One region of the Klebsiella oxytoca genome, then DNA from elsewhere that is predicted to be linked to it. Evidence: predicted binding sites of a transcription regulator. Region 1 holds the regulator's gene; each other region holds the start of a gene.

Region 1 (10,819 bases):
ATGGCGAAAACCAGACTCTTAATCAGGCAGTTAACCAGGTCCATCCGCCAGTCAACGGCACTTTGCATGGCGGTCCAGAAGAATCCGCCATCGATGCCCTTCCAGCTGACACCAACCAGCGAGCCGCCCCATACGCCGACCGCCACAAAAATAATCGTCAACAACGGCAGTGAAATCACCCCGGCCCAGAAACGCGGGGAAATTACTCGGCGAAGCGGGTCAACCGCCATCATCTCCATACTGGAGAGCTGTTCAGTTGCGCGCATCAGACCAATTTCGGCTGTCAGCGCCGAACCTGCCCGTCCGGCAAACAACAGTGCGGCAACCACCGGCCCCAGCTCACGCAGCAGCGACAGTGCCACCAGCATACCCAGACTGGTTTCGGCGCTATAGGTGGTTAATACCAGATAGCCCTGCAGACCCAGCACCATACCGATAAACAGCCCCGATACAATGATGATTAACATCGAAAGCACGCCAACGTTATACAGCTGACGTACCAGCAGCGGCGCATGCTTGCGAAACTCAGGCTTGCCCACAACAGCGTTGAAGAGCATCAATCCAGCACGCCCGAACGTCGCGATAGTTTTAATACCGCGGTGCCCGAGCGCGGCTAGCGCATTTAACAACATGAGTCGCTTAACTCCCTTTGCTCAATAAATCATGATGATAATCACCCGCCGGATAGCGGAACGGCACCGGGCCGTCGGCGATACCATCAATGAACTGACGAACCCGAGGATCGGCGTTTTCACGCAGCGCCTGCGCGCTCCCATGCGCCACGACTTTTTTGTCCGCCACAATATAGGCGAAGTCCGCAATGCTAAGCACTTCCGGCACATCATGGGAAACCACGATACAAGTGACACCCAGGGTGCTGTTGAGTTCAGAAATCAGCTTCACCAGCACGCCCATAGTAATGGGGTCCTGCCCGACAAAAGGCTCATCGAACATGATTAAATCAGGTTCCAGGGCGATGGCCCTCGCCAGCGCGGCGCGGCGCGCCATCCCGCCGGAGAGTTCAGAAGGCATCAATTTGGCGGCTCCGCGTAGCCCGACGGCCTCCAGCTTCATCATCACCGTGGTGTGCAGCAGCGCTTCCGGCAGACGCGTATGCTCGCGCAGCGGATAAGCGACGTTATCAAACACGTTCATATCGGTGAACAGCGCGCCGGACTGAAATAGCATGCTCATGCGTTTGCGCACGGTATACAAGCGCGAGCGCGACATCTGCGGTACATTTTCACCATCAAACAGGATCTCGCCTTTATCAGGCGGAATCTGCCCACCGATCAGACGTAACAGGGTAGTTTTGCCGATCCCTGATGGCCCCATAATCGCGGTGATTTTACCGCGGGGTACCGACAGCGAGATATCATCGAAGATCACGCGGTCGCCTCTCGAGAAGCGAATACCGCGTACTTCGACTAAATTCGCCAAACTCTGGCTCATAAAATCATCCTTACTAGACACCCATCGGGCTAAGCATGGCGCTTTCTTTCACCACAAACCCAACATTTTTACAGAATCTTACCTGCCAGGGTTAGCGAAAGCTGGCATTTGTTTTACTTTTGACACACATAAAGTCAAAATTAAGAATTCGTTACGCTGCCTACGGACGGCCAGCGAGACGACGATTATACCTGAATAAAGGACTTTAGATGCTCTTAGCGACGGCTCTGTTAATTATTGGTTTATTGCTGGTTGTCTACAGCGCCGATCGTCTGGTCTACGCCGCTTCAATCCTCTGCCGTATGCTGGGGATCCCCCCGCTTATTATTGGCATGACGGTAGTCAGCATCGGTACCAGTTTACCGGAGATCATTGTTTCCGCCGCCGCGTCTCTGCATGGGCAAACCGATCTGGCGATCGGAACCGCTCTTGGCTCTAACATCACCAACATTCTGCTGATCCTCGGTCTTACGGCTCTGTTTCAACCTTTTACCGTGCATTCTGATATCCTGCGCCGCGAATTACCGCTAATGTTGCTGGTCAGCGTAGTGGCCGGGTTTGTACTGTACGACGGGCAGCTAACGCGAATAGATGGCCTTTTTTTGCTGGCGCTTGCCATCCTGTGGCTGTTATTCACCATTAAAATTGCCCGGCTTGCGGAACGCCAGGGTAACGACAGCCTGACTCGTGAACAGCTGGCGGAGCTACCGCGAGAAGGTTCACTTCCCGTGGCGCTGCTCTGGTTGGGCGTGGCGATGATAGTGATGCCGATGGCTACGCGCATGGTGGTTGATAACGCCACGGTGCTGGCAAACTTTTTTGCTATCAGCGAACTGACCGTCGGCTTAACGGTAATCGCCATCGGCACCAGTCTGCCTGAACTGGCAACCGCCATCGCCGGTGCACGAAAAGGTGAAAATGACATCGCCATTGGCAATATTATTGGCGCTAATATTCTCAATATCGTGCTGGTCCTCGGCCTCCCGGCGTTGATAGCCCCGGGTACCTTTGCCGCCGAGGCTTTTACCCGCGACTATGGCGTCATGCTGCTGGTTAGCCTGATATTTGCCGTGCTGTGCTGGCGCCGTAACCAGCAGCCCGGTCGCCTTGCAGGTCTCCTGCTGGTTGGAGGTTTTGTGCTTTGGTTAGCGATGCTGTACTGGACAGCACCGCTCTTCGTTGAATGATTCGGGATAAGATTATGTCACCAACAGATTTGCCAGCGGATTTTGACTTTCAACGGGCAGGCCGTGAGGTTCTGGAAATTGAACGTGAAGGTCTGGCCCAGCTCGATCAATACATTAATGAAGATTTTACCCGCGCCTGTGAAACCATTTTTCGCTGCAGCGGTAAAGTCGTCGTCATGGGAATGGGTAAATCCGGTCACATAGGCCGCAAAATGGCGGCGACTTTTGCCAGTACCGGCACCTCATCATTCTTCGTTCATCCCGGCGAGGCCGCGCACGGCGATTTGGGCATGGTGACTCCAGGCGATGTCGTCATCGCGCTGTCCAACTCTGGAGAATCCAATGAAATTCTCGCGCTAATTCCGGTTCTCAAGCGCCAGCAGGTGTCGCTTATTTGTATTACCAGTCGCCCGGAAAGCAGCATGGCGCGCGCGGCAGATATTCATCTGTGCGTAAAGGTGCCCAAAGAGGCGTGTCCGTTAGGATTAGCCCCAACATCAAGTACGACTGCTGCTCTGGTTATGGGCGATGCGCTTGCCGTCGCGCTGCTGGAAGCTCGCGGTTTTACCGCGGAGGATTTTGCGCTATCGCATCCTGGCGGTGCTCTTGGCCGTAAGCTACTGCTGCGGGTCAATGATATTATGCACACTGGGGAAGAAATCCCCCATGTGAGCCTGCAGGCTACGCTACGCGACGCGCTGCTGGAAATCACGCGCAAGAATTTGGGCATGACGGCCATTTGCGATGATGACATGAATATTATCGGTATCTTTACCGATGGCGATCTGCGCCGCGTTTTTGATACCGGCATTGATATGCGTAACGCCAGTATTGCCGACGTGATGACGCGAGGCGGTATCCGTATTCGTCCGGGAACGCTGGCCGTTGATGCGCTTAACCTGATGCAGTCCCGTCATATCACCTGCGTGCTGGTTGCCGATGGCGACCGCCTGGTAGGTGTGATACATATGCACGATCTCCTGCGCGCGGGCGTAGTGTAAGTAAGGAAAAAATAATGAATAATGCTGATGCCCTGTTAGCGACCTGCTATGGGCCAGTGAGCCAGAACTTTATTGACCGGGCGGCGAAAATCCGTTTACTGATACTTGATGTAGACGGCGTCCTTTCCGATGGCCTTATCTATATGGGCAACAACGGCGAAGAGCTAAAAGCGTTTAACGTGCGCGATGGCTACGGCATCCGTTGCGCCCTGACCTCGGATATTGAAGTGGCGATAATTACCGGCCGAAAAGCTAAACTGGTGGAAGATCGCTGCCAAACGCTGGGTATCCAGCATCTGTACCAGGGGCAGTCTGATAAGCTGCTGGCGTTTCATGAACTACTCAATAAACTGGCCGTTAGCGCCGATGAAGTGGCCTATATTGGCGATGATCTAATCGACTGGCCGGTGATGGCTGAAGTTGGTTTAAGCATAGCGGTAGCCGATGCGCATCCGTTGCTGCCCCCGCGCGCGGATTACGTTACCCGAATAAACGGCGGGCGCGGAGCGGTACGGGAAGTATGCGATTTGCTACTATTGGCGCAAGGCAAGCTGGATGAGGCCAAAGGGCAATCTATATGAGTAAAACCAGACGTTGGGTTATCATTTTACTATCGCTGGTCGCGCTGATCCTGATCGGCCTGAACCTGGCGAGCACGGACGATAGCACCCAGCAAGTGGTCAATCCTGATGACCCAACGTACACCAGCGAGCATACCGATACCGTCGTTTATAGTCCCGAAGGGGCGCTCAACTATCGGTTAATCGCTGAACACGTTGAGTATTTTTCCGAACAGCAGCTTTCGTGGTTCGCGAAGCCGGTGATGACCACCTTTGATACGAATAAAGTACCAACCTGGTCTGTCAAAGCGGATAAAGCCAAGTTGACGAGTGACCGCATGCTGTATCTTTACGGGCACGTTGAGGTGAATGCGCTAACGGCGGATTCTCAACTGCGCAAGATTACGACGGATAACGCCCAGATAAACCTGGTAACACAGGATGTTACCTCCGATGACATGGTGACGTTATACGGAACAACATTTAATTCCAGCGGCCTGAAAATGCGCGGGAACCTACGCAGCAAAAATGCCGAGCTGATTGAAAAGGTTAGAACCTCATATGAAATTCAGAACAAATAAACTCAGCCTTAAGATTGCGCTCGCCAGCGCCTTACTGGCCGCCAGCCTGTCGGCACAGGCGAAGACGGGTGATACCGATCAGCCGATCCACATTGAATCCAATCAGCAGTCGCTGGATATGCAGGGTAACGTCGTCACCTTTACGGGAAATGTCGTCGTCACTCAGGGAACCATCAAAATCAACGCCGATAAAGTTGTCGTGACTCGTCCAGGTGGAGAAAAGGGCAAAGAGGTTATCGATGGCTACGGTAATCCGGCAACCTTCTACCAGATGCAGGACAACGGCAAACCGGTGAAAGGCCGCGCGTCAAAAATGCATTATGAGTTGCAAAACGACTTTGTCGTCCTGACCGGCAACGCGCATCTGGAACAGATCGACAGCAATATCCAGGGTGACAAAATCACTTACCTGGTGAAAGAACAAAAAATGCAGGCTTTCAGCAATAAAGGCGGGCGCGTGACCACGGTTCTGGTTCCTTCGCAGCTGCAGGACAAAAGTGGCGATCAGTCAAAGAAAGGTAAGTAATTCGTTATGGCAACATTAACTGCAAAGAACCTTGCTAAAGCCTATAAAGGCCGCCGCGTCGTGGAAGATGTCAGTCTGACCGTGAACTCGGGCGAAATTGTAGGCCTGCTCGGCCCAAACGGCGCCGGTAAAACGACCACCTTCTATATGGTCGTTGGCATCGTACCGCGCGACGCAGGGAACATTATCATCGATGACGAAGATATCAGCCTGCTGCCGCTGCACGCGCGCGCGCGTCGTGGAATTGGCTATCTGCCGCAGGAGGCCTCCATTTTCCGCCGCCTGAGCGTTTACGATAACCTGATGGCGGTATTGCAGATTCGTGACGACCTGAGTACCGAGCAGCGTGAAGATCGCGCGAAGGAGCTAATGGAGGAGTTTCACATTGAGCACCTGCGCGATAGTCTCGGCCAGGCACTTTCCGGTGGTGAACGCCGCCGCGTAGAAATCGCCCGCGCGCTGGCCGCCAACCCGAAATTCATCCTGCTGGATGAACCCTTTGCCGGCGTTGACCCCATTTCCGTTATTGATATCAAACGCATCATTGAACACCTGCGCGACAGCGGTCTGGGCGTTCTGATAACCGACCACAACGTCAGGGAGACGCTGGCCGTTTGTGAGCGAGCGTATATCGTCAGCCAGGGGCACCTTATCGCTCACGGTACGCCGCAGCAAATCCTTGAAGACGAGCAGGTTAAGCGCGTGTATCTTGGGGAAGACTTCAGACTCTGATAGGGTAGAGGTTACAGACGTTTTAGCCGGAGATATTGGCCCTGAATATGAAGCAAGGTTTGCAATTAAGGCTAAGCCAACAGCTTGCCATGACGCCACAACTGCAGCAGGCAATTCGTCTACTGCAGTTGTCTACGTTAGAACTCCAGCAGGAACTCCAGCAGGCGCTGGACAGCAACCCGTTGCTGGAGCAAACCGATCTTCACGATGAGGTGGAAACCAAAGAGGCCGAGGATCGCGAGTCTCTGGATACCGTCGATGCCCTTGAGCAGAAAGAGATGCCCGAAGAGCTGCCTCTTGATGCCAGCTGGGATGAGATTTATACCGCGGGAACGCCATCAGGAAACGGCATTGATTACCAGGATGACGAACTGCCGGTCTACCAGGGCGAGACCACCCAAAGCCTGCAGGATTACCTGATGTGGCAGGTTGAGCTTACGCCATTCACCGACACCGATCGCGCCATCGCGACCTCGATCGTCGATGCCGTTGATGATACCGGCTACCTGACTATTTCCGTGGAAGACATCGTTGAAAGCATTGGCGATGATGAAATCGGACTTGAAGAAGTTGAAGCGGTTCTCAAGCGCATTCAGCGTTTCGATCCCGTCGGCGTGGCGGCAAAAGATTTACGCGATTGCCTGCTGGTTCAGCTGTCGCAGTTTGCCAAAGAGACGCCGTGGATCGAAGAAGCTCGCCTGATCATCAGCGATCACCTCGATCTGCTCGCCAACCATGATTTCCGCACTCTGATGCGCGTGACCCGCCTGAAAGAAGAAGTGTTAAAGGAAGCGGTAAATCTGATCCAATCGCTGGATCCGCGCCCCGGCCAGTCAATCCAAACCAGCGAGCCGGAATATGTTATTCCTGACGTACTGGTACGCAAAGTTAACGAGCGTTGGGTGGTTGAACTCAATTCAGATAGCCTTCCGCGCCTGAAGATCAATCAGCACTATGCCGCCATGGGCAACAGTACGCGCAACGATGCTGACGGTCAGTTTATCCGCAGCAACCTGCAGGAAGCGCGCTGGCTTATCAAAAGCCTTGAGAGCCGTAACGACACCCTTCTGCGCGTCAGCCGCTGTATCGTCGAACAGCAGCAGGCCTTTTTTGAACAGGGTGAAGAGTTTATGAAACCGATGGTGCTGGCGGACATCGCCCAGGCCGTCGAAATGCATGAATCCACCATTTCACGCGTTACCACGCAAAAATACCTGCACAGTCCACGCGGTATTTTTGAGCTGAAGTATTTCTTCTCCAGCCATGTCAACACCGAAGGCGGCGGCGAAGCATCGTCGACGGCCATTCGTGCGCTGGTGAAGAAATTAATCGCCGCGGAAAACCCGGCGAAACCATTGAGTGACAGTAAGCTCACCACCATGCTATCCGATCAGGGTATTATGGTAGCGCGCCGAACCGTTGCTAAGTACCGAGAGTCTTTATCCATTCCGCCGTCAAACCAGCGCAAGCAGCTAGTTTGACCCAACCGATAAGGAAGACACTATGCAGCTCAACATTACAGGACACAACGTCGAAATAACCCCCGCTATGCGTGATTTCGTTACCGCGAAGTTCAGCAAACTGGAGCAGTTTTTCGACAGGATCAACCAGGTCTATATTGTGTTAAAGGTGGAGAAGGTAACGCAAATTGCGGATGCCAATCTGCATGTCAACGGTGGTGAAATCCATGCCAGTGCGGAAGGGCAGGATATGTATGCCGCTATCGATGGTCTTATCGATAAGCTGGCAAGACAATTAACAAAACATAAAGATAAACTGAAACAACACTAATTGTCCGGGCAATAGCCTACGCCAACCGCCAGCAGGCGGTTGGCCAGGAAGAGCTCAGGTGAAATTATGATAAATAACGATTCGGCTCTACAACTGAGCAATGTCCTTAACCAGGAATGTACCCGTAGCCAGGTTCACTGCCAGAGCAAGAAACGCGCGCTGGAAATTATCAGCGAGCTGGCAGCAAAGCAGTTAGGCCTACCGCCCCAGGTAGTATTCGAGGCGATCCTGACTCGTGAGAAAATGGGCAGTACCGGAATTGGCAACGGCATTGCTATTCCGCACGGAAAACTCGAAGAGGATACGCTGCGGGCCGTGGGCGTTTTTGTCCAGCTGGAAACCCCGATCGCCTTTGATGCTATCGACAATCAGCCTGTCGATCTGTTGTTTGCCCTCCTCGTTCCGGCCGATCAAACTAAAACGCATCTGCATACGCTCTCGCTGGTAGCAAAGCGTCTGGCGGATAAAACAATTTGCCGCCGTCTGCGCGCTGCACAAAGTGATGAAGAGCTGTATGAAATCATCACTGAAGCGGGAAGTAATAATGATGCGTAACGGAAGTCGCACCTTACTCTTTATCGTACTGAGGAGAAACGGTACATGGTACTGATGATCGTCAGCGGCCGTTCAGGGTCGGGGAAATCCGTCGCCCTGCGAGCGCTGGAAGATATGGGTTTTTACTGCGTGGACAATCTGCCGGTTGTGCTGCTACCCGAGCTCGCTCGATCGCTGGCCGACAGGAACATCTCGGCTGCCGTCAGTATAGACGTGCGAAATATGCCGGAGTCGCCGGAAATCTTCGAGCAGGCGATGAAAAATCTGCCCGCAGAGTTTTCACCTCAGCTGCTGTTCCTGGATGCCGATCGTAACACCTTGATTCGCCGCTACAGCGACACTCGTCGTTTACATCCGCTGTCGAGCAAAAATCTGTCGCTGGAAAGCGCCATTGATGAAGAGAGCGACCTGCTGGAACCTCTGCGCTCGCGCGCCGACCTGATCGTTGATACCTCCGAAATGTCGGTCCATGAGCTGGCAGAGATGCTGCGTACGCGTTTGTTGGGCAAACGCGAACGCGAACTGACAATGGTGTTTGAGTCCTTTGGCTTTAAGCACGGAATTCCTATCGATGCTGACTACGTCTTCGATGTCCGCTTCCTGCCGAACCCGCACTGGGATCCGAAGCTACGTCCTATGACCGGCCTTGATAAACCGGTTGCCGCTTTCCTCGATCGCCACACGGAAGTTCATAATTTTATTTACCAGACCCGCAGCTATCTTGAGCTATGGTTACCTATGCTGGAGACCAATAACCGTAGCTATCTGACGGTCGCCATTGGTTGTACCGGCGGTAAACATCGTTCGGTTTACATCGCCGAACAGCTGGCTGACTACTTCCGTTCACGCGGTAAGAACGTGCAGTCTCGTCATCGGACGCTGGAAAAACGCAAATCATGACCGTTAAGCAAACCGTTGAAATCACCAATAAGCTGGGCATGCACGCTCGCCCGGCGATGAAGCTGTTTGAATTAATGCAAAACTATGATGCTGAAGTGCTGCTGCGCAATGATGAAGGCACCGAAGCTGAAGCGAATAGCGTGATTGCCCTGCTGATGCTCGACTCGGCTAAAGGCCGTCAGATTGAGATTGAAGCCAACGGCCCGCAGGAGGTTGAAGCGCTGGCAGCGGTTATCGCGCTATTCAACGCCGGGTTTGATGAAGACTAGAGGTATTCCCCGGCTGCAGCGGTGCTTACCGGGGGTATCTGATAGCAAGTTTATTAATGTAGCTTATTCGCCCGCATAAAACCTTCCCCACCTAACTGTTTCATCTGTCGCTGGATCCACGCCTGGCGGCTGCGAATATAACCCGACGGCGCGTCCGCGCGAAAGCGAAGGGGATTGGGCAGGACCGCGGCTAAAAGTGCAGCTTCGGCAGCTGTCAGTTTACTGGCCGGCTTATGGAAATAACGCTGCGACGCAGCTTCCACGCCAAACGTTCCTTCGCCAAACTCAGCAATATTAAGATAAACGGTGAGGATCCTTTTTTTGCTCCACACGGTCTCGATGCCGACGGTCAGTCCCGCCTCCAGCCCTTTTCGTAGCCAGCTGCGGCCATCCCACAGGAACAAATTTTTTGCTGTCTGCTGCGACAGGGTTGATGCGCCGCGGATCCGGTTTTCATTACGTTCGTTATGCGCCAGCGCTTTCTCTATGGCCGAAACGTCAAACCCCCAGTGCTCCGGGAATTTCTGATCTTCTGCAGCGATGACCGCCAGTCCCATCCAGGGAGAAATCTCATCCATTCCCACCCAATCGGAATGAGCGAGGTAATGGAAATTCCCTGAGAGCCAGGCGCTGACCTGTCGCTCCAGCATCACGGCCGAAAAAGGCACTGGCACAATACTAAACAGAGCAATCCCACCGGCCCATACAACGGCACAAGCTAACAGCAGCCTCAGCAATAAACGTTTAATCATACGCAATGGCGAAAAGCGGAATGTCATGCCGTCAGAACCAATACGCGAGCGACCAGCTTTTCAATGCCACTCGCTGCTTCAGCAATGTTCTGAGCCAGCATATACGCCGGAGTCGTCACGACCTTGTTGTCTTCATCAACCACAATATCATCAACCGGGCACGACACGTGTTCAGCCCCCATCTCCTCAACCACATCGGCGGTATCAAGATCGGTACCAATGGTCACGCGTAACGGAATGGCGAATATTTTCGGCAACAGCGCCGGAGCGATGCAGATAAAGCCCAACGGTTTACCGGACTGATGCATCGCCAGAGCCAAAGCCTTCAGGTCGCTATCGACTTCACATTCACTCCCCCGGGAAGCAAAGCTGCTGAGATTCTTTGCCGCGCCAAAACCACCGGGCACAATCAGCGCATCCAGCTCCTCCGCTCGGGCATTGGCCAGAAGCTGGATTTCGCCGCGTGCAATACGCGCAGCCTCGACAAGCACGTTACGGCTTTCCGCCTGGACT
Region 2 (10,819 bases), 1.9 Mb from region 1:
ACATTAACATTTCAATTAAATTTCAAATTTATGACTATGTGAATTTTTGACATAAAAAACATAAGTTTTTAGAAGCGAAAAAATACACATTATATTTGTGGTTATTCAATATAAAGGGGAGTTGTGAAGCTATTGCCTGGTTACTGAGAGCATTTGGGGCAGGCTGAAATGGGTGGGGGCCCTGCCAGCTACATCCCGGCACACACGTCGTCTGCTCTGGCTGCTTCCTTCCGGACCTGACCTGGTAAACAGAGTAGCGTTGCGGGAGAACCAACAGAGCCCCCATTGAGAGCGCTAGTTACCTAACGCGCTGGCGCATTATCCCTGCTGAACCCGTGAATTGCAAGCCGCCGCAGACTGGGTGCTGGTTTATTGCGCAAAGCCGCATATTCTGGGCAATACCTACGGCTTAAGTACTCGATCATGTATTCATCGTATGCCGCTATCGGGCCTGGCGACTAGTTTAGCGCTACGAAACCGGCTTAACTCGCTGTCTGTACACGCCGTCGTGCAACGCTTATCCTTAACCTTTCCCGGCAACAGGATGAACCATGGATTCTCACGATACTTTTCCGCAGCGGGTCTGGCAGATTGTCGCCTCGATTCCTGAGGGGTACGTTGCCACCTACGGCGACGTTGCGCAGTTGGCCGGTTCACCGCGCGCGGCGCGGCAGGTCGGAGGGGTATTAAAACGTTTGCCTGAAGGTTCCACCCTCCCCTGGCATCGTGTTGTGAATCGCCACGGCACCATCTCCCTCACCGGGCCGGACCTGCAGCGCCAGCGGCAGGCGCTGCTGGCGGAAGGCGTTCAGGTTTCAGGCAGCGGTCATATTGATCTGCAGCGCTACCGCTGGATTTATTAGAGGCAAAAAAATGCCCCGGTAAAGGGGCATAGACGGCGTTATTGCGCCACGGGAACGGTGTTATTTGCCACCGGTACCGCCGTTTGCTGAACCGGCACCAGGAGCAGATCGGCACGATTACCGCCCTGGTTAATCACCGGCTGTACGGTATCAGTAATAAACATTAGCTGACCGTTAACGGTAATTGCCGCGCTGAGCAGAATACGGGCGTTAGGCTGGATTTGCGCCTGGTTATAGGGCAGAACAAAGTTAAACGGCGCCTGCTTCCCTTCCGTCCTGACCGCTTTTTGCGACAGCACGTGGGCTGGCGCATCGGCCAAAGACGCATCCGAGAGGGTTACGGTCAATATTGCGTCCGGCGGTAACGCCACGCGCTGTCGAATAGAGATCGTCCCGGAGACGTTAGGCTGCTGCTGCGAGGAGCTTAGTGAAGCAATGCCATAAGGATCGGGCGCCGCCTGGTTCGCCGCATTGCTGCTGTGGTTATTCGCACAGGCAGACAACGTAGCCGCTACGGCTATAGCACTTAACATATAGGCAAATTTCATTATTTTCTCCTTTCATCCCTTAGAGCATGTTCAACCGCAACGCGGCGAAACATTTTCATCATGAATAAGTGTGGCACAGTTCTCAATTTTCGCCCGCAAAAGGGCCATATTCAGATTATTACTGCCCCGGACGTTCCGGCGGCTAAAGTGATACCTGTAAGCCAACCGCGTAATGGAGGATGCGAAAAAGTATTTGCCGCTCCTCCGAACCGCTCTTCAGCGTATGCACCTCTGGCATCGCTCTTTCGCCTGTTATGTATCGATAGTTAACACAATTAATGTCGGAAAAAGAGCCTCGATTCAGTTTATTACACCCATCGGACCACTTGCGATTCCAGGTTATACTTGCCTCAAGAACGCGCTGCGTAAGGCAGCCATCATTGATTGAGGGTCATTATGAGTCAGGCATTAAGCAATCTGCTGGCATTGTTAAATCTGGAAAAAATTGAAGAGGGATTGTTTCGCGGACAGAGCGAAGATTTGGGCTTACGTCAGGTTTTTGGCGGCCAGGTGGTTGGTCAGGCGCTATATGCTGCCAAAGAGACCGTCCCCGCCGAACGCCTGATCCACTCATTCCACAGCTACTTTCTACGTCCGGGCGATAGCCAGAAACCTATCATCTATGATGTTGAAGTGCTGCGCGACGGCAACAGCTTTAGCGCCCGTCGGGTTGCGGCAGTGCAGAACGGTAAGCCGATTTTCTATATGACCGCCTCTTTCCAGGCGCCGGAGCCGGGCTACGAGCATCAAAAACCGATGCCGTCAGCGCCTGCGCCGCACGGTTTACCCTCGGAGACGGATATCGCCCGTAAGCTGGCGCATCTGCTTCCGCCGCTGGTCAAAGAGAAATTTCTCAACGATAAACCGCTGGAGATTCGCCCGGTAGAATTCCACAACCCGCTGAAAGGTCATGTGGCGGAACCCGCGCGCCAGGTCTGGATCCGCGCCAACGGCGCTGTTCCGGAAGATATCCGTATTCATCAGTCTCTGCTGGGCTACGCTTCTGACTTTAATTTCCTGCCCGTAGCTCTGCAGCCCCACGGCGTAGGCTTTCTGGAACCGGGTATGCAGGTTGCCACTATCGATCACTCAATGTGGTTCCATCGCCCGTTCAATATCAACGAATGGCTGCTTTACAGCGTAGAAAGCACCTCGGCCTCCAGCGCACGAGGCTTTGTACGCGGCGAATTCTACACTCAGGACGGCACGCTGGTCGCTTCTACAGTGCAGGAAGGCGTGATGCGTAATCGTAACGCATAAAAAAACAGAGCCTCCCGGAGGGAGGCTCTGCTGCTACAGAAAATAACTCAATTTTATCAAGCGTTGTAGGCGTTTTCGCCGTGGCTGTTCACGTCGAGGCCTTCACGTTCCTGCTCTTCCGGTACGCGCAGACCAACGGTCATATCGGCAACTTTATAGCCAATAAACGCCACGATCCCGGACCAGACGATAGTGATGGCGATACTTTCCAGCTGTACCAGAACCTGATGGCCCATGGTCACACCTTCCGCGTAGCCGACGCCGCCCAGAGAGGTTGCAGCGAAAATGCCGGTCAGGATACAACCTACGATCCCACAAACGCCGTGTACGCCGAACACATCGCAAGGGTCATCAACGCGCAGCCAGCGTTTCAGAATGGTTACGCCCCACAGACCCGCCAGACCCGCGGCGATACCCACAATCAGAGAACCACCGACGCCAATGTAACCACATGCCGGAGTGATGCCGACCAGACCAGCAATTGCCCCAGAACAGGCGCCCAGCAGAGAAGGCTTGCCGCGGGTCGCCCATTCGCCGAATGTCCACGCCAGAATAGCCGCCGCCGTTGCCACCACGGTATTAACGAACGCCAGGCCGGCAATTTCGTTCGCCGCGCTTGCTGAACCGGCGTTGAATCCGAACCAGCCAACGTAGAGGATAGCGGTGCCGGTGAACACCATCGGCAGGTTATGCGGTTTGAACGCTTCTTTGCCAAAACCGACGCGTTTGCCCATCATATAGGCCCCCACCAGTCCGGCTACTGCGGCGTTGATGTGAACCACCGTACCACCGGCGAAATCAAGCGCGCCGTGGCTTGCCAGCAGGCCGCCGCCCCATACCATATGCGCAATCGGGATATAAGAAAGCGTCATCCATACCACAACGAAAATCAGTACTGCGGAGAAGCGAATACGTTCAGCCAGCGCACCAACGATCAGGCCGACGGTGATACAGGCAAATGAGCCCTGGAAGGCGACGTGGATATACTGATAGAAGCTGCCCATCAGCGCTTTCAGTTCAATATTCTTCAGCAGCACCCAGTCAAAGTTACCGAAGAAGCTGCCGCCGGTACCGAAGGCCAGCGTGTAGCCATAAACGACCCACAGTACGCAGACCAGACCAAAGGTCACGATGACCTGAGTCAGCATAGAGAGAACGTTCTTGCCGCGGATCAGCCCGCCGTAGAACAGCGCGATACCCGGAATCGTCATAAACAGCACCAGCGCGGTGCAAATCATCATAAAAGCGTTATCGGCTTTATCGGCTACCGCCGGTGCGGCCATCGCCAGCCCCGGAAGAAGCGCCAGCGCTCCCAGACCCGTTTTCATTGTTGCTATCTTCATTGTTTCGTTCCCCATCGCTGTGTGGTCTGAAAGTTACAGTGCCGCTTCGTCAGATTCGCCGGTACGGATGCGAATGACGCGCTGCAGCTCGGCGACAAAGATTTTGCCATCGCCAATTTTTCCGGTGTAAGCCGCTTTACTAATGACATCGACGACTTCGTCCAGCTGATCGTCGGCAATCGCGACGTCAATCTTAACTTTCGGCAGAAAATTGACGCTGTATTCGGCGCCGCGATAGAGCTCCGCGTGGCCTTTCTGACGGCCGAAGCCCTTAACTTCAGTGACCGTCAGGCCCTGAATGCCTATTGAAGATAATGCCTCGCGCACATCTTCCAGTTTGAATGGTTTGATTACCACGGTAACCAGCTTCATAAGTCCCCTCCAGTCAGAATTCGGTAATGGCCGCAGCTAACACCTGTCTAATAAAGCAAGGGCTGTGCCAGAAATGAAAAAGGACCGCCAGGCGGCCCTTTTGGAGGGGGAATAAGAAGAATTCTGCGTAAGCGAAGTGGCAAAATGCCGCTTCCGCCTAAAATTGCACCATTTCAGTGCGCGTCAGGTAACATTTTTGCACCACCTCAAACCGGATACCCGAGGCTGCCTGTTTATGGTGCATCAGGCGATAAGCGACTCTTCCTGCGCGCTGGCGGCCAGCTCTTCGCCGGCCAGCTGCAGCTGATACATCTGCCAGTAGCGGCCTTTCGCCGCCAGCAGCTGCTGATGGTTTCCACGCTCTACCGCCTGACCGCGGTGCAGTACCAGGATCGTATCGGCCTCGACAATGGTCGATAAACGATGCGCGATCACCACCAGCGTCGTATGCTCGCGCACGCGGGCCAGAGCCTGCTGGATCGCCTGCTCGGTACCGGAATCGATATTAGCCGTCGCCTCGTCGAGAATCAGCACCTGAGGCGTATCAACCAGCACCCGCGCCAGCGCCAGCAGCTGTTTCTGACCAACGGAGAGGTTATTCCCCTGCTCGCCCAGTTGAGTATAAATCCCATTGCTCATTTCTCGCGCCAGCTCCGCCAGCTGTACCGCTTCCAGCGCCTCCCAGACCTGCTCTTCGCTAATGTCACGACCGAGAGTGACGTTGGCATAAAAGGTATCCGCCAGCACCACCGGATCCTGTTGCACCATCGCAATCCCCTGGCGCAGCGCGCTGTGGCTTAAGGACGACAGCGGGCGACCGTCGATGCGAATCTCTCCCTGAGTCAACGGATAGTAGCCCATCATCAGGCTGGCCAGGGTGCTTTTACCGCTCCCGGTATGGCCGACCAGCGCCACAAAGCTGCGGGACGGAATGTCGAGATTGATATCCTGCAATACCAGGCTATCGTCGCGGTAAGCAAAAGAGACATGATCGATGCTAACCGCACCGCTGCGCAGCGGCTCGTTATCGTCTCCCCACGCCTGACGCGGTTTGTCCATCAGTTCGAAAACGCGCTCGCCCGCAACCACCGCCTGCTGCAGCATGGACTGCTGGGTGGTGAGCTCGATAAGCGGCTCGTTCAGGCGGCCAAGATAGCTAATAAAGGCATATAACACCCCGACTTCGATCGTTCCGCTGCTGCTGAAACCAAACAGCATCAGCAGACCGCAGAGAATTAATGAAGAGAACAGGCTCAGCAACGGGCGCAGCAGGAAGCCATCAAGACGCAGAGTTTGCATCCGCGCCAGATAGTGCGCATAGCTGGCCTCGCGCATCCGTTCGCCGAACCGCGCCTGCTGGCGGAACTGCTGGATGACGCCCATGCCGTTAATTACTTCATTGAAGCCGTCGTTGATATCCGCCAGCCACGCGCGGACCCGCCTGACGATAGGCGTGCTGTAACGCTGATAAATCATCATCACAATCAGCACCGCCGGGAAAATAGCGATCGCCACTAGCGCCATTCGCCAGTCAAGGCTGAACATCGCCACCAGCATCGCGCCAATTAAGGCAGCGCTACGCAGTACGGTCGCCACGACGGTCACGTACAGATCGCGAATCACTTCGGTATCGTTGGTCACCCGTGAGATAAGCTGGCCGACCGGTTGCGTATCAAATTCGCTGAGCGGCTGGCGCAGGGCGGCATCCATCACGTCGCTGCGCAGCTGCTGAACCACGCCGACCGCCGCGCGGTTAAACAGCAGCGCCTGGCAGTAGTGCAGACCCGCGGCAAGGAGCTGCAGACCAATGTAGGCGGCGGCAAGACCGCTAACCAGCTTCAACGGCAGCGAATTCTTCGCCACCATATTGTCGATAAAGTAGCTAATCAGCAGCGGACCGCTAACCTCCGCCACCGCTGCAATCCACATAATGGCAACTGCTAACATCAACGGTTTACGCCACGGGGAGCCGTAGGCCAGCAGGCGCTTAAGCGTTGGCCAGAGTTCAGTGAAACTACGCACCGGCGGCCTCCTCATCTTGCAGCGGAATATCATCCAGCGCCGCTTCCAGCTGCTGATAACGGTACATATCGCGATACCAGCCGGACTGCGCCGCCAGGGAGTCGTGGCGACCACGCTGGGCCACATGACCATGCTGCATCACCAGAATTTCGCTGGCCTCGGTCAGCGCCGACAGGCGATGGGCACTAATAATCACCGTCCGCCCCTCTCCCCACTGTCGCAGGTTATGCAAAATCTGGTGCTCCGTTCGCCCATCCACCGCCGAAAGCGCATCATCAAGAATAAGAATCTCCGCTTCCAGCAACAGCGCGCGAGCGATGGAAATTCGCTGCTTTTGCCCACCGGAAAGCATAACGCCGCGCTCGCCCACTTCGGTGTTATATCCCTGCGGCAGGCGCAGAATATCCTCATGCACGCTGGCAAGCCGGGCAACGTGCTCAATTTGCTCCTGCGTAGCGTCCGGCTTACCGAGGGCAATATTGCTGGCGACGGTATCGGAGAACAGAAACGGCGTCTGATTGACTACCGCAAGGCGGGCACGCCAGCTATCCAGCTGAAGCCGGGTCAGGGGCACGTTGTGGAAACGAATGTCGCCCTCGGTCACGTCAAAATGGCGCTGAATCAGCGCCAGAATGGTGCTCTTACCGGAACCTGTCGGCCCGCAAATGCCCAGCATCTGCCCGGGCTGAAGCGTAAAGTTAACCTTTTCCAGAGAGGGTTTATTCGCCTGCGGATAGACAAACTCGCCAACGGCGACGCTAAGCGTACCGCGACCTTCCGGCGTTGGCTCGCTGCCGTCGTTTACCACCGGCGCCTCCTCCAGCATGGTGCGAATGCGCGCATAGGCCGCGCTACCGCGCTCAACGATGTTAAACATCCACGCCAGCGCCAGCATCGGCCAAATCATCAGGCCGAGGTACATCACAAAGCTGGTAAGTTGGCCAAGAGTCAGACTGCCCTGGATCACCATCCAGCTGCCGCCACCGATAGCCAGCAGATTAGCGGTACCGATCGCGATATAAATCGTCGGGTCGAAGCGAGCATCAATGCGAGCCACGCGCATGTTTTTCGCCCCGGTATCCGCGGCGTCGGCGGCAAACAGCGCCGATTGCCGATCTTCAAGGCCGAAGGCTTTGATCATGCGGATGCTGGTCAGGCTCTCCTGAGTCCGATCGTTCAGGCTGGAGAACGCTGCCTGAGCAACGCGAAAACGCTCGTGTAGCGCATCGCCGTTACGCTTAATCGCCAGCGCCATAAGCGGCATCGGCAGCAGCGCCAGTAGGGTTAACTGCCAGCTGATTTGCGTCGACATGACAATCAGCACCGCGCAGCCCATTACCAGAGAGTCCACCAGCGTTAAAACGCCCTCGCCGGCAGCAAACACCACCCGGTCGACGTCGTTGGTGGCGCGAGCGATCAGATCGCCGGTACGATGGCGCAGATAAAACGCCGGATGCTGACGGCTGAGCTGGCGATAGAAATCCTCACGCAGCTCGACGGCCAGCTGATAAGACGCGCCGAACAGCAGCACGCGCCAGACATAGCGCAGCAGGTAGACCATCACCGCAATAACGACCAGCAGGCCGATCCACATCCACACCTTTTCGGCGGTGTAATGTTGCTTAGTGACGCCATCAACCACAATGCCCACCACTTTCGGTGGCACCAGTTGCAGGATGGCAATGATGATCAGCAGAGCAATAGCGCCGAGGTAACGACGCCACTCCCGGCGAAAATACCAGCTAAGTTGAGCAAATAATCGCAAGCGGTTAAATCCTGAGTGTGTAATTCGTAGCGGCTGATGCCGTTAATCAATAGGCAAGGCTGTGGTGTATTTTATCTGTTCCATGGCAAAACTCGAAGTCACATCCGAGAGACCCGGCACGCTGTTAACGAGGCGTTTATAAAAATTATCATAGTTCTTCATATCCGCGACCTGGACCCGCAGCAGATAATCATATTCGCCCGCCATGCGCCAGAAGCCGAGCACCTCCGCCATTTGCGTGACCTCGCTGACGAACCGGCAATACCAGTCGCTACTGTGGTGCTGGGTTTTAATCAGCACAAAAGCCGTCAGCCCCAGACCGACTTTTTCCGCATCCAGTAGAGCCACTCGCCCGCGAAGGATCCCTTCGTCTTCCAGTCGTTTCAGACGCTTCCAGCAGGGCGTGGTAGTCAGATTAACGGCATCAGCCAGCGCCTGCAAAGAGAGGGTACAATCGTTTTGCAGTAGTGAGAGCAGCTTACGGTCAATTTTATCTAACATTACTTACCTCAGGAGAAAATTTTACTCCATTTATTGTAATTGAAAGGCTAAATGGCAACAATTTTTCCTTCAATTTCCGTTAAGCTGGGCACAAAATGATAAACAGGAAATTGAGATGAACAGCGCCTGGGTAAAACACGCAATTAGTGAAATTAATGCCGATTATCAGCGTTCCGCCGACACGCATCTTATTCGTCTGGCATTACCGGAGTTCCCCGGGATCCAGCTCTATCTGAAAGATGAAAGCACTCATCCTACCGGTAGCCTGAAGCATCGCCTTGCCCGCTCGCTGTTTCTCTACGGCCTGTGCAACGGCTGGATCAACGAAGGGACGACAATTATCGAATCCTCTTCCGGCTCAACCGCCGTCTCTGAAGCCTACTTTGCCCGTCTTCTAGGTCTGCCATTTATCGCCGTTATGCCCTCTTGTACGGCAAAGCGTAAAATTGAACAAATTGAGTTTTACGGCGGTCGCTGCCATTTCGTCGACAGCGCCTGTGAAATCTATGCCGCCTCGGAAACGCTGGCGCGCGAGCTGAACGGCCATTATATGGATCAGTTTACCTTTGCCGAACGGGCTACCGACTGGCGGGGAAACAACAATATTGCCGACAGTATCTTCCGTCAGATGAGCCATGAGCCGCATCCGCAGCCGTCGTATATCGTGATGAGCGCCGGCACCGGCGGTACTTCGGCGACTATCGGGCGCTACATTCGCTGCCAGGGTTATGATACGCAGCTGATGGTCGTTGATCCGCAAAACTCCGTGTTTATGGACTACTGGCAGAGCCGCGACGCCAGCCTGCGCAGCCCGGTCGGGAGCAAAATTGAGGGCATTGGCCGCCCGCGCGTCGAACCTTCTTTTATCCCCGATGTGGTTGATGAGATGCTGCGAGTGCCGGATGCCGCCAGCGTCGCCACCGCCCTATGGCTGGAAACGCTGCTCGGACGTAAGGTCGGCGCCTCCACCGGCACCAATATGTGGGGAGTTCTACAGCTGGCCGTACGGATGCGTGCTGAAGGACGCACCGGATCTATCGTCACGCTGCTGTGCGACAGCGGCGACCGTTATATGGAAAGCTACTACAACCCGCTATGGGTAGCGGCCAATATTGGCGATATCTCTCCATGGCAGGCGCAAATTACCGAAATGCTGCAAGCAGAATAAAAAAAGCCAGATATCACAGGATATCTGGCTTGCTGGCAGGGTCTCTTTATTCGGGGGAATAAGGAAGATCAGGATTATCCAGCCAATGAGTCAAAAAATGGGAGACGGCCTGATGGCGGCAGTCGCCAATAACCGGTAGATGCGGGAGTTCTGTTTTCAGCTGATTCATCGCATTGCCCATAATCACCCCGCGCCCTACGCTGCCAAGCATTTCCAGATCGTTCATGGCGTCGCCAAACGCCATACAATCCTGCAGTGTCAGACCAAGATGCTGGCTTAGTACCGCCAGCGCCGCGCCTTTGTTACAGCCGCCGGGCAGAACTTCCAGGCAATCCATCGCCGAAAAGCAGAGATCCGCGCGCCCGCCCAGCGCTTCATTCAGCTGGATCCGCAGCCGACGCAGATCGTCATGATCGCCGCAGAAGCAAATTTTGGTAATCTGATGCGCCGGCATTCGCTTTGGATCATGCAGCTGGTAACGAAAGCCGCTAAAGACGTGTGCTTTCAGGAGTTCAGGGATTTCCCGCCCGGTGTACCAGCCGCCGTCGTTAAAGAAATGCATACTGGCCGTCGTTTCCCACGCGCTGTGCAGCACTTCTTCAGCAACATCAGGAGCAAGATCGCGACGATATAGCTCTTCACCTTGCGTCCCGTTGCCGGTGATTAAAAACGCATCCAGAGCAAACTCGCCAATAACATGGCGCATTTCCAGGGCATGACGGCCGGTAGCGAAAGTCAGGGTAATATCGCGGTCGCGCAGGCGTTTCAGCGTTGAGAGCGTTTTTTCTCCCAGACGATGATCCGGCATCAGCAGCGTTCCGTCCATATCAAATGCAGCCAGTTTTGCCATGTCCTGCTCCCAAATGGTGGTGGATTTTGCTTGTGTTGCAGTATTGCCTGAGATATACGGAAGTAATAGTGAATAGATGAATTTTATTGTTCCGGGTTTCCGGATCTATCGCAGGGTTAATCCAGTA
Region 3 (10,819 bases), 620 kb from region 1:
TGGCGGTTCCGCTGCTGGTGGAAGTTGGCAGTGGAGAAAACTGGGATCAAGCGCACTAAGTATTCGGTGGGTAAGGTCATTTTTTGTAAGTGAGTAACATAACTTATCGTGTTTTGTGATGATCATTGGAATTTGCTATGTAAAGAGTGAAAAAAAACTACAAAAAATGCTTTATCCGTACCCGAAAGAAGAGTAGAGTTAAAGACGTAGGGTACAGAGGTAAGATGTTCTATCTTTCAGACCTTTTACTTCACGTAATCGGATTTGGCTGAATATTTTAGCCGCCCCGGTCATTTATGACCGGGGCGTTTTTTATTGCGCGAAGGAAAATTTTCTGCGTATCAATGCTGCAAAGGTGAGGCTGCCCGGATCAGCCACTACGCGTCGCTATCCGGGATAATGAGCGAAATTATTCGCCGCCTTCAGGTTCTTCCTGGGGTGGGATATCGTTATACCAGCTGTCCAGCTTCTGGCGCAGTTTATCCACGCCTTGCTTCTTCAGAGAAGAAAACGCTTCTACCTGCACATCTCCGTTAAAAGCAGTAACCGCTTCACGAACCATGTTGAGCTGCGCTTTCCGCGCGCCGCTTGCCAGCTTATCGGCTTTGGTCAACAGCACCAAAACAGGAATATCGCTTTCGACTGCCCATTGGATCATCTGCTGATCGAGATCTTTAAGCGGGTGACGGATATCCATTAAGACAACCAGACCTTTCAGGCACAGGCGCTTCTCCAGGTATTCGCCCAGCGCGCGCTGCCACTTAATCTTCATCTCTTCCGGAACCTGAGCATAGCCGTAGCCCGGAAGGTCGACCAGGCGTTTGCCATCAGCAACTTCAAACAGGTTGATAAGCTGCGTACGACCAGGGGTCTTTGAAGTACGAGCCAGGCTTTTCTGGTTAGTCAGGGTGTTCAGAGCGCTGGATTTCCCGGCGTTAGAGCGGCCAGCAAATGCCACTTCAATGCCGGTATCGGCAGGAAGATGGCGGATATCCGGTGCGCTAGTGACAAAATGCGTCAGTTGATAATTCCAGTTGGTCAAGACGGTCGTCTCCGTTAAATCAGGCTATGGCGAGGATTATACCTGAACAACAGAAAAAGGCTGTTTTTACCGCACAACCTAGATGTAAGTTAAAACCACAGTCTTTGTAAGACATTGACCATTGATAATATGCGAAATTGGTGAGAAAAATCCGAGCTTAAATAAAACAAAATTATGTAAATCAAAGCGTTGGTATAAAAGAAAATTCTGAAAGTTGTTTTTTTTCTGTACAGTTGGTTGTAGGTTTTCCTCAAATCAGTAAAGTAGCGGTCAAGGGCGAGGATGCTAAAAGGATTATGACTCAGGACGAGGGGTCAGGAAGCGCCAGGAGGCGAAGACTACGGATTGTCAGGATGACAAACGTCTGGAGACGTTTTTAAAAGGAAATGGATGTAACAGGGACAAGTTGGTAGCTAAAGGAAAGACAGGGTGTGTTGTTAGCTAACATGGAAAGTAGAAGCCCTTTAAGGGTTGTCAGTGCGGAAAAAGGCGGCAGAGTAATCTGTCGCCTTTTTTCTTTGCTTGCTTTCTGCTAGATTCCGCCTCAATTCTATACTGAAGAAAACGGCCTGAAGATTACACAATATGAAAAAACCGACATCCGTACCTCGCGGCAAAAAAAATCGCAAAACGCGCGAAGAATTGAATCAGGAAGCACGCGAACGCAAGCATCAGAAGAAGCATCGCGGCCATGCGGCAGGAAGTCGTGCTACCGGCGGTGAAGCCGCATCAGCAGCCAAAAAACAAGGTCAGCAGCAAGATCCCCGAATTGGCAGTAAAAAACCAATCCCGCTGGGCGTAACTGAAAGCGCTCCGGCAGTTAAGCAGCATAAACCAAAGAGCGAGAAACCTATGCTTTCACCGCAGGCTGAGCTGGATTTGCTGGAGAACGATGAGCGCCTGGACGCGCTGCTGGAACGACTGGAAGAGGGTGGCACCCTGAATGCAGAAGAGCAAACCTGGGTCGATGCCAAACTGGATCGCATTGATGAGCTGATGCAGCAGCTGGGCCTCTCCTACGATGACGACGAAGATGAAGAAGAGGAAGAGCGCAAAGAAGATATGATGCGCCTGCTGAAGGGTGGAAACTAACGTTTGCACCCCATCGGATTCCCGGTCCTGCTTATAACCCTTCTGGTTATATGTTATCTGCTGTGGTTATTCGTTAAACTACGACGGTTGTCGCGGCGTCAGAAATGGCTGCGCAACCGGCTCATCACCCGAGGTGCGGTTGGGCCGGGGCGGCGTACCCGCCGACGGCACCATCGGAAGGAGTGAGCATGTCTGTGCAGTTAATCGACTGGGATCTGGCCCTGATCCAGAAATATAACTATTCCGGGCCACGTTATACTTCGTACCCAACCGCGCTGGAGTTTTCTCCAGAATTTGGCGCAGCCGAATTTGATGCGGCGGTAGCCCGCTATCCGCAGCGCCCCCTGTCGCTGTATGTACATATCCCGTTTTGCCATAAGCTCTGCTATTTCTGCGGCTGTAATAAAATCGTTACCCGTCAGCAGCATAAGGCCGACCAGTATCTGGATGTTCTTGAGCAGGAGATTATTCACCGCGCACCGCTTTTTGTCGGCCGCAAGGTAAATCAGCTGCACTGGGGCGGCGGTACGCCGACATATTTAAACAAGGCACAAATTAGCCTTTTGATGGGTTTACTGCGCACGCATTTCAATTTTAACGCAGATGCAGAGATCTCTATCGAGGTTGATCCGCGGGAAATCGAGCTTGATGTACTGGATCATTTACGCAGCGAAGGTTTTAATCGCCTGAGTATGGGAGTCCAGGATTTCAATAAAGAAGTGCAGCGCCTGGTAAACCGCGAGCAGGATGAAGAGTTTATCTTCGCGCTGCTGAACCATGCGCGCGAAATTGGTTTTACCTCTACTAATATTGACCTGATTTACGGCCTGCCAAAACAAACGCCGCAGAGCTTTGCTTATACGTTACAGAAAGTAGCCGAGCTCAACCCCGATCGTCTCAGCGTATTCAACTATGCGCACCTGCCAACGCTTTTTGCCGCGCAGCGCAAAATCAAAGATGCCGACTTACCTTCGGCAGAGCAGAAGCTGGACATTCTCCAGGAAACAATTGCTTCGCTGACGACCGCGGGATATCAGTTTATCGGCATGGACCACTTTGCCCGTCCGGATGATGAGCTGGCGATAGCCCAGCGTGAAGGCATTCTGCATCGCAATTTCCAGGGGTACACCACTCAGGGGGATACTGACCTGCTGGGTATGGGCGTATCGGCGATCAGCATGATTGGCGACTGCTATGCGCAGAACCAGAAAGAGCTGAAACAGTATTATCAGCAGGTTGATGAAACCGGAACGGCGCTGTGGCGCGGCATTGCGTTGACTCGCGATGACTGTATTCGTCGTGATGTCATTAAAGCGCTGATTTGTAACTTCCGTCTCGATTTCACCGCGATAGAAGCTCAGTGGGAATTAGATTTTGGCAGCTACTTTGCTCAAGATTTGCAGCTTCTGGCGCCGCTGGCCAAAGACGGGCTGGTGGATGTGGATGACAAAGGTATTCAGGTGACGCCAAAAGGTCGGCTGCTGATCCGCAATATCTGCATGTGTTTTGATGCTTATCTGCGGCAGAAGGCCAGAATGCAGCAATTTTCTCGCGTGATATAAACAATTACCCCTCTCCTGGAAAGGAGAGGGGTAATTGTCAGCTAAACAGCCCAACCATCGCCGCGCACAGAACGGCAGCTATTGCCGTCTGCGGCGTATGACCAGCTGCGACGCCGCTCGATATAATATTAATAAGTGATTCAAGCATGATTAACCCCCGTCTTTCCGGGCAAGATCATACTCAACGTATTGCAACAGTAAAGTACAAAATAGCAGCAGTTTGCGCTGGGTGACTATTTTTTACGCGCCGCCGCGCTGCTACTCCATTCCCAGCTCTTTTAACTTACGGGTCAGGGTGTTACGACCCCAGCCAAGCAAGCGTGCCGCTTCCTGTTTATGCCCCTGAGTATGGCGTAACGCGGTGGTCAGCAGTGTACGCTCCATCTCAGGCTGCGCTTCCGAGAGCAGGTTTTGATGACCGGAACGTAAAGCGCGATCGGCCCATTGTCCCAGCAGCGTGGCCCAGCTATCCGGAAGCATTTGCGTCGGGTTATCCGGTATCGCGGTTTCAAATAGCTCGCTGGGAAGATCCTGCGTCAGAACCTCCTGGCCTGCGGCCATCACCGTCAGCCATCGACAGGTGTTTTCCAGCTGACGTACGTTGCCCGGCCACGCCAGCCGGGTTAACGCTATCTCCGTCTCCGGATGCAGCTGTTTGGCCTCCACGCCCAGTTCACGAGCGGCAATTTGCAGGAAATGCCTCGCCAGGCGCGGAATATCTTCCCGACGCTCGCGCAGCGGCGGCAGATGGACGCGTATCACGTTCAGGCGGTGGAATAAGTCCTCGCGGAATTTTCCTTCCTGGACGCGCAGCTCAAGGTTCTGGTGGGTTGCGGCAATGATGCGCACATCCACTTTCACCGGCGCATAGCCGCCCACGCGATAAAACTGGCCATCAGCCAGCACGCGCAGCAGGCGGGTCTGGACATCCAGCGGCATATCGCCGATCTCATCGAGAAACAGCGTTCCGCCGTCCGCCTGCTCAAAGCGTCCCTGACGCACGGTATTGGCGCCGGTAAAAGCCCCTTTCTCGTGGCCAAACAGTTCTGATTCAATCAAGTCTTTAGGAATTGCTGCCATATTCAGCGCGATAAACGGTGCCTTGGCGCGCGGACTGTGGCGGTGAAGAGCATGAGCAACCAGCTCTTTACCGGTACCGGACTCCCCGTTAATCAGCACGCTGATTGAAGAACGCGACAGGCGACCGATGATGCGAAAAACGTCCTGCATTGCCGGCGCTTCACCGATGATATCGGCCGTCGGGCTATTAATCGGCGTATTTCGCGGCTGCTGCTGCTCCTGGTAATGGCTAATTGCACGGTCAACCAGCGCCACTGCTTCGTCAATATCAAACGGTTTCGGCAGATAATCAAAAGCGCCTTGCTGGTAGGCGCTGACCGCCGCATCCAGATCCGAATGCGCCGTCATTATGATGACCGGAAGCATCGGATGGCGCTGTTTAATTTGTTTCAACAGCGCCAGCCCGTCCATTCCCGGCATGCGGATATCAGACAGCAGCACATCCGGGGTTTTGGTGGTGAGGGCGTCAAGCACCTCGTTGCCGCTTTCAAACGTTGTACAACTCAAGCCTGCCCCGGTGAGCGCGCGTTCAAGCACCCAACGGATGGAGCTATCGTCGTCCACGATCCATGCTATCCCTCGTTGCATAAACACCTCTACTTCCGAATAGGCAGGTACACCGAGAATTCGGTATGCCCTGGCCAACTGGTAAATTCAATTTTGCCGGAGTGCTGATCGATAAGGCTGCGGGCAATAGACAGACCGAGTCCGGTACCGCCCTCGCGCCCGCTCACCATTGGATAAAACAGCGTATCCTGTAAATGAGACGGTATTCCAGGGCCGTTATCTTCAACGTCAATACGCGCAGCGAGGCGGTAGCGCACGCCGTGCAAGGTTAACTGGAAGGCCGTGCGGGTGCGCAGAGTTATCTCGCCCCCTTCAGGTCCCAGCGCCTGCAGCGCATTACGAACGATATTCAGCAGTACCTGTTCAATTTGGTCCGGATCGTGCGGGAGTTCTGGCAGGCTAGGGTCATAGTCGCGAACCAGTTTAACGTTCTCCGGTAGCTCCATCGACACCAGCTTCACCACCCGCTCAGCGACCTTATGGATGCTCTCTGTTACGTGCATTCCGGGATGCTGGGGGCCCAGGAGGCGGTCGACCAGATTTCTTAGCCTGTCGGCCTGCTCAATAATGACTTTGGTATATTCCATTAGCGCAGGGTCGGGCAGCGCTTTGCTCAGCAGCTGGGCCGCGCCACGCAGGCCTCCCAGAGGGTTTTTAATCTCATGGGCCAGACCGCGCACTAAGTCGCGAGCGGCAATCTGCTGCGCGTGCTGCAGCTGTTCCTGGCTCAGCCGACGCTGATTATCCATCGGCGCCATTTCCAGCAGGATATAGCCTTCCGGCAGACGTTGTGCGGTCAGGGACAGAATATGGGAGCGGCCATCAATAACCAGCGTGACCTCGTTATCGGTAAACCCTTGACCTGCAGCGAGGCTCTCTTGCATAAGGCCGATATTCAGCGAGAAATAGCTCAACAGTTCCGGCAGCGGCGTGCCGAAGAGCTTACGAGAACTTTGTGCCAGCAGCTGCTGCGCCGCCGGGTTCGCGTAATGTACCGCCAGGTCGTCATCGACCAGTAAGATACTGTTGATTAAAGAGTTAAGGATCTGCCCAGCATCGGGCAGTGTGCCTGTTGCCATTCGACAGTCTCCAGAAAAAGAGTGCACCGTTTTAGTGCAGTATAGCTTTTTATGAATAAAAAGCTCATGAGATCAGCGTGTTGGTGGAGAAAAAAGCCCATCCTGAGATGGGCTGAAAGTTTCCACGGCAACAAAATATCCTTGGTACCCCACGCCACAACACGGAATACCGCGGATTTACAGCAAAATCAGACGCTGTAGTACAGCTCGAACTCAACCGGATGCGGAGTCATGCGTACGCGGTCGTTTTCTTCTATACGCAGGGCGATGTAAGCATCAATTGCGTCGTTGGTGAATACGCCACCGGCGGTGAGGAACTCACGGTCTGCGTCCAGCGCATTCAGTGCTTCTTCCAGAGAGCCTGCAACCTGTGGGATCTCTTTCGCTTCTTCCGGCGGCAGATCGTACAGGTTTTTATCCATGGCTTCGCCCGGATGGATTTTGTTCTTGATACCGTCGAGGCCAGCCATCAGCAGCGCAGCGAAGCACAGGTACGGGTTAGCAGCCGGATCCGGGAAGCGAACTTCGATACGACGCGCTTTCGGAGACGTGACTACCGGAATACGGATAGAAGCGGAACGGTTACGGGCAGAGTAAGCCAGCATGACCGGAGCTTCATAACCCGGGACCAGACGCTTGTAGGAGTTGGTGGTCGGGTTAGCCAGGGCGTTAATTGCTTTAGCGTGTTTGATAACGCCGCCAATGTAGTACAGCGCTTGTTCAGACAGGCCTGCGTATTTGTCGCCGGAGAACAGGTTTACGCCGTTCTTGGACAGGGACATGTGGCAGTGCATACCGGAACCGTTATCGCCAAACATTGGTTTCGGCATGAAGGTCGCGGTTTTACCAAAGCGGTGTGCGACGTTGTGAACAACGTATTTGTAAATCTGAATTTCGTCCGCTTTTTTGGTCATGGTGTTGAAGCGGGTTGCGATTTCGTTCTGGCCCGCAGTCGCCACTTCGTGGTGGTGAGCTTCAACAACCAGGCCCATCTCTTCCATGATCATACACATGGTGGAGCGGATATCCTGAGAAGAGTCTACCGGTGGAACCGGGAAGTAGCCGCCTTTTACGCCCGGGCGGTGGCCTTTGTTGCCGCCTTCGTATTTGGTGGAGGAGTTCCATGCGCCTTCGATATCATCGATAGCCACGTGAGAACCGGAGATGGACGCACCAAAACGGATGTCGTCAAACAGGAAGAATTCTGGTTCTGGCCCGAACAGCACGGTGTCGGCCAGGCCGGTAGAGCGCAGGTACTCTTCCGCACGCTTAGCGATGGAGCGCGGGTCGCGGTCATAGCCCTGCAGGGTGCCTGGTTCGAGGATGTCGCAGCGGATGATCAGGGTCGGTTCTTCATAGAACGGGTCGATCAGCGCGGTGGTTGCGTCCGGCATCAGAACCATGTCGGATTCGTTAATACCTTTCCAGCCGCCAATCGAGGAGCCATCAAACATTTTGCCTTCTTCGAAGAATTCGGCATTTACCTGATGAGAAGGAATAGTAACGTGCTGTTCTTTACCTTTGGTATCGGTGAAGCGCAGATCGACAAACTTCACTTCATGCTCGTTCAGCATCGTCAAAACGTGTTCAGCGGACATACTTAAACTCTCCCGGATTGGTCTGTGTCGTCGTGGAAACGAAAACTTTTTAACTACTAAAAGTGGCGTTGTTGCCTTAAAAAATATAAAGCGAAATCTGTGCCAACTTTTAAATTGCCCCCAAAAGGCGTTATCATGCACATCATCGTGCAAAAGGGCTGCACCAAAATGAATGCATTGCACCAATATAGTGCATTTGTGTGAACGTTGGGCACTTATTTGGTGCAATTGACCTTGAATAACCCTTTTAACGCTCCGTGAAAGCGATCACAAAGAATCTCTGCAATACTTGTTTGCGGAGGATGTTTGTGATCCTGTTTTGTACTGCGATTAATCCGTGTACAATAACGCGCTATTTCTAATGCCTGAGGCAAAGTTGTGATCGAAAATCTGCGTAATATCGCCATCATCGCGCACGTTGACCATGGTAAAACTACCCTGGTTGATAAGCTGCTACAGCAATCCGGTACGTTCGACGCGCGTACTGAAGCACAAGAACGAGTGATGGACTCCAACGATTTGGAGAAAGAGCGTGGGATTACTATCCTCGCTAAAAACACCGCTATCAAATGGAATGATTATCGTATCAACATCGTTGATACCCCAGGGCACGCCGACTTCGGTGGTGAAGTTGAACGTGTTATGTCCATGGTAGATTCTGTGCTGCTGGTGGTTGATGCCTTTGATGGTCCGATGCCGCAGACGCGCTTCGTCACCAAGAAAGCTTTTGCCCATGGCCTGAAGCCAATTGTTGTTATCAACAAAGTTGACCGTCCTGGCGCACGTCCTGACTGGGTTGTTGATCAGGTATTCGACCTGTTCGTTAACCTTGACGCAACTGATGAACAGCTGGATTTCCCTATCGTTTACGCATCTGCGCTGAACGGTATCGCGGGTCTTGATCACGAAGATATGGCTGAAGACATGACTCCGCTGTATCAGACTATCGTCGATCGTGTACCGGCACCGAACGTCGATCTTGATGGTCCGCTGCAGATGCAAATCTCCCAGTTGGACTACAACAACTATGTTGGCGTCATCGGTATCGGCCGCATCAAACGCGGTAAAGTGAAGCCGAACCAGCAGGTCACTATCATTGATAGCGAAGGCAAAACGCGTAACGGTAAAGTCGGTAAAGTTCTGACCCATCTGGGTCTGGAGCGTATTGAGAGCGACATCGCTGAAGCGGGCGATATCATCGCTATTACCGGTCTGGGCGAGCTGAACATCTCTGATACCATCTGCGATACGCAGAATGTTGAAGCTCTGCCGGCGCTGTCTGTCGATGAGCCGACCGTATCTATGTTCTTCTGCGTTAACACCTCTCCGTTCTGTGGTAAAGAAGGTAAATACGTTACCTCTCGTCAAATCCTTGACCGTCTGAACAAAGAGCTGGTGCATAACGTGGCGCTGCGCGTTGAAGAAACTCCGGATGCAGACGCATTCCGCGTTTCAGGCCGTGGCGAACTGCACCTGTCCGTTCTTATCGAGAACATGCGTCGTGAAGGTTTCGAAATGGCGGTTTCCCGTCCGAAAGTTATCTTCCGCGAAATCGATGGTCGTAAACAAGAGCCGTTCGAAAACGTCACGCTGGACGTTGAAGAGCAGCACCAGGGTTCTGTGATGCAGGCACTGGGTGAGCGTAAAGGCGACCTGAAAAATATGAATCCAGACGGCAAAGGTCGCGTACGTCTCGACTACGTGATCCCAAGCCGTGGTCTGATCGGCTTCCGTTCAGAGTTCATGACTATGACTTCGGGTACCGGTCTGCTGTACTCCACCTTCAGCCACTACGACGACGTTCGTGCGGGTGATGTGGGCCAGCGCCAGAACGGTGTTCTGATCTCCAATGGCCAGGGTAAAGCAGTAGCGTTTGCACTGTTCAGCCTGCAGGATCGCGGTAAGCTGTTCCTGGGCCACGGTGCAGAAGTTTACGAAGGCCAGATCATCGGTATTCACAGCCGTTCTAACGACCTGACGGTAAACTGCCTGACCGGTAAGAAACTGACCAACATGCGTGCGTCCGGTACTGACGAAGCAACGGTTCTGGTTCCGCCGATTAAGATGACCCTGGAGCAGGCTCTGGAGTTCATTGATGACGACGAACTGGTAGAAGTTACCCCAACCTCTATTCGTATCCGTAAACGTCACCTGACCGAAAACGACCGTAAACGCGCGATGCGCGGTGCAAAAGAAGATTAATTAACGCTTCTGACGGTTAACTCAACCCTGCCTTATGGCAGGGTTTCTTTTTTGTACAAAGTTTTGCCACCCATAGTCAAACCCCTCCTTTCCCGCTACAGTTAATTTTCCACGGTGCAAAAGGAGAGGACCATGCTCTATATCTTTGATTTAGGTAATGTGATTGTCGATATTGACTTCAGCCGTGTGCTTGGGACGTGGAGCGATTTAACGCGAATCCCGCTTGCGACGCTGAAGCAGCACTTCACCATGGGCGAAGCGTTCCACCAGCATGAGCGCGGTGAAATCAGCGATGAAGATTTTGCGGCGGCAATGTGCCATGAAATGAACATGCCGCTTAGCTACGAGCAGTTTTCTCACGGCTGGCAGGCTGTTTTTGTCGCCCTGCGCCCGGACGTTATCGCGATTATGCAAAAATTACGCGAGCAGGGGCATCGGGTTGTGGTCCTGTCCAATACTAACCGTTTGCATACGACCTTCTGGCCGGATGAATATCCGGAGATACGCGCTGTCGCCGACCATATCTATCTTTCGCAAGAGATGGGGATGCGTAAACCTGAAGCGCGGATCTATCAAAGCGTGCTTGAATCGGAAGGG

The links. The regulator sigma-54, encoded in region 1, starts transcription at its own class of promoters, with help from an activator protein. The targets are predictions, from matches to a motif close to GTTGGCACANNTTTCGCTNT.
Region 2: glnK (P-II family nitrogen regulator) is a predicted target of sigma-54. The motif match lies at 4,439-4,458, and genes of this name have one in related genera.
Region 3: glnA (glutamate--ammonia ligase) is a predicted target of sigma-54. The motif match lies at 8,108-8,127, and genes of this name have one in related genera.

Annotation. Positions count from the first base shown of each region.
Region 1 is NZ_CP046115.1:4,840,204-4,851,022, forward strand. It holds gene mlaE (lipid asymmetry maintenance ABC transporter permease subunit MlaE) at 1-632, opposite strand, end outside; gene mlaF (phospholipid ABC transporter ATP-binding protein MlaF) at 640-1,452, opposite strand; gene GJ746_RS22590 (calcium/sodium antiporter) at 1,662-2,639, shown strand; gene kdsD (arabinose-5-phosphate isomerase KdsD) at 2,636-3,640, shown strand; gene kdsC (3-deoxy-manno-octulosonate-8-phosphatase KdsC) at 3,655-4,221, shown strand; gene lptC (LPS export ABC transporter periplasmic protein LptC) at 4,218-4,781, shown strand; gene lptA (lipopolysaccharide ABC transporter substrate-binding protein LptA) at 4,762-5,307, shown strand; gene lptB (LPS export ABC transporter ATP-binding protein) at 5,314-6,039, shown strand; gene rpoN (RNA polymerase factor sigma-54) at 6,087-7,520, shown strand; gene hpf (ribosome hibernation promoting factor) at 7,543-7,830, shown strand; gene ptsN (PTS IIA-like nitrogen regulatory protein PtsN) at 7,897-8,385, shown strand; gene rapZ (RNase adapter RapZ) at 8,431-9,285, shown strand; gene npr (PTS phosphocarrier protein NPr) at 9,282-9,554, shown strand; gene mtgA (monofunctional biosynthetic peptidoglycan transglycosylase) at 9,608-10,333, opposite strand; gene elbB (isoprenoid biosynthesis glyoxalase ElbB) at 10,330-10,819, opposite strand, start outside.
Region 2 is NZ_CP046115.1:1,328,734-1,339,552, reverse strand. It holds RNA gene ffs (signal recognition particle sRNA small type) at 180-276, opposite strand; gene GJ746_RS06230 (MGMT family protein) at 552-863, shown strand; gene GJ746_RS06225 (YbaY family lipoprotein) at 902-1,411, opposite strand; gene tesB (acyl-CoA thioesterase II) at 1,808-2,671, shown strand; gene amtB (ammonium transporter AmtB) at 2,728-4,014, opposite strand; gene glnK (P-II family nitrogen regulator) at 4,048-4,386, opposite strand; gene GJ746_RS06205 (SmdB family multidrug efflux ABC transporter permease/ATP-binding protein) at 4,630-6,408, opposite strand; gene GJ746_RS06200 (SmdA family multidrug ABC transporter permease/ATP-binding protein) at 6,401-8,173, opposite strand; gene GJ746_RS06195 (Lrp/AsnC family transcriptional regulator) at 8,216-8,674, opposite strand; gene GJ746_RS06190 (PLP-dependent cysteine synthase family protein) at 8,790-9,842, shown strand; gene cof (HMP-PP phosphatase) at 9,889-10,692, opposite strand; gene GJ746_RS06180 (SgrR family transcriptional regulator) at 10,819-10,819, shown strand, end outside.
Region 3 is NZ_CP046115.1:66,909-77,727, forward strand. It holds gene polA (DNA polymerase I) at 1-59, shown strand, start outside; gene yihA (ribosome biogenesis GTP-binding protein YihA/YsxC) at 410-1,042, opposite strand; gene yihI (Der GTPase-activating protein YihI) at 1,628-2,134, shown strand; gene hemN (oxygen-independent coproporphyrinogen III oxidase) at 2,323-3,696, shown strand; gene GJ746_RS00340 (YshB family small membrane protein) at 3,734-3,844, opposite strand; gene glnG (nitrogen regulation protein NR(I)) at 3,955-5,364, opposite strand; gene glnL (nitrogen regulation protein NR(II)) at 5,373-6,422, opposite strand; gene glnA (glutamate--ammonia ligase) at 6,611-8,020, opposite strand; gene typA (ribosome-dependent GTPase TypA) at 8,399-10,222, shown strand; gene yihX (glucose-1-phosphatase) at 10,355-10,819, shown strand, end outside.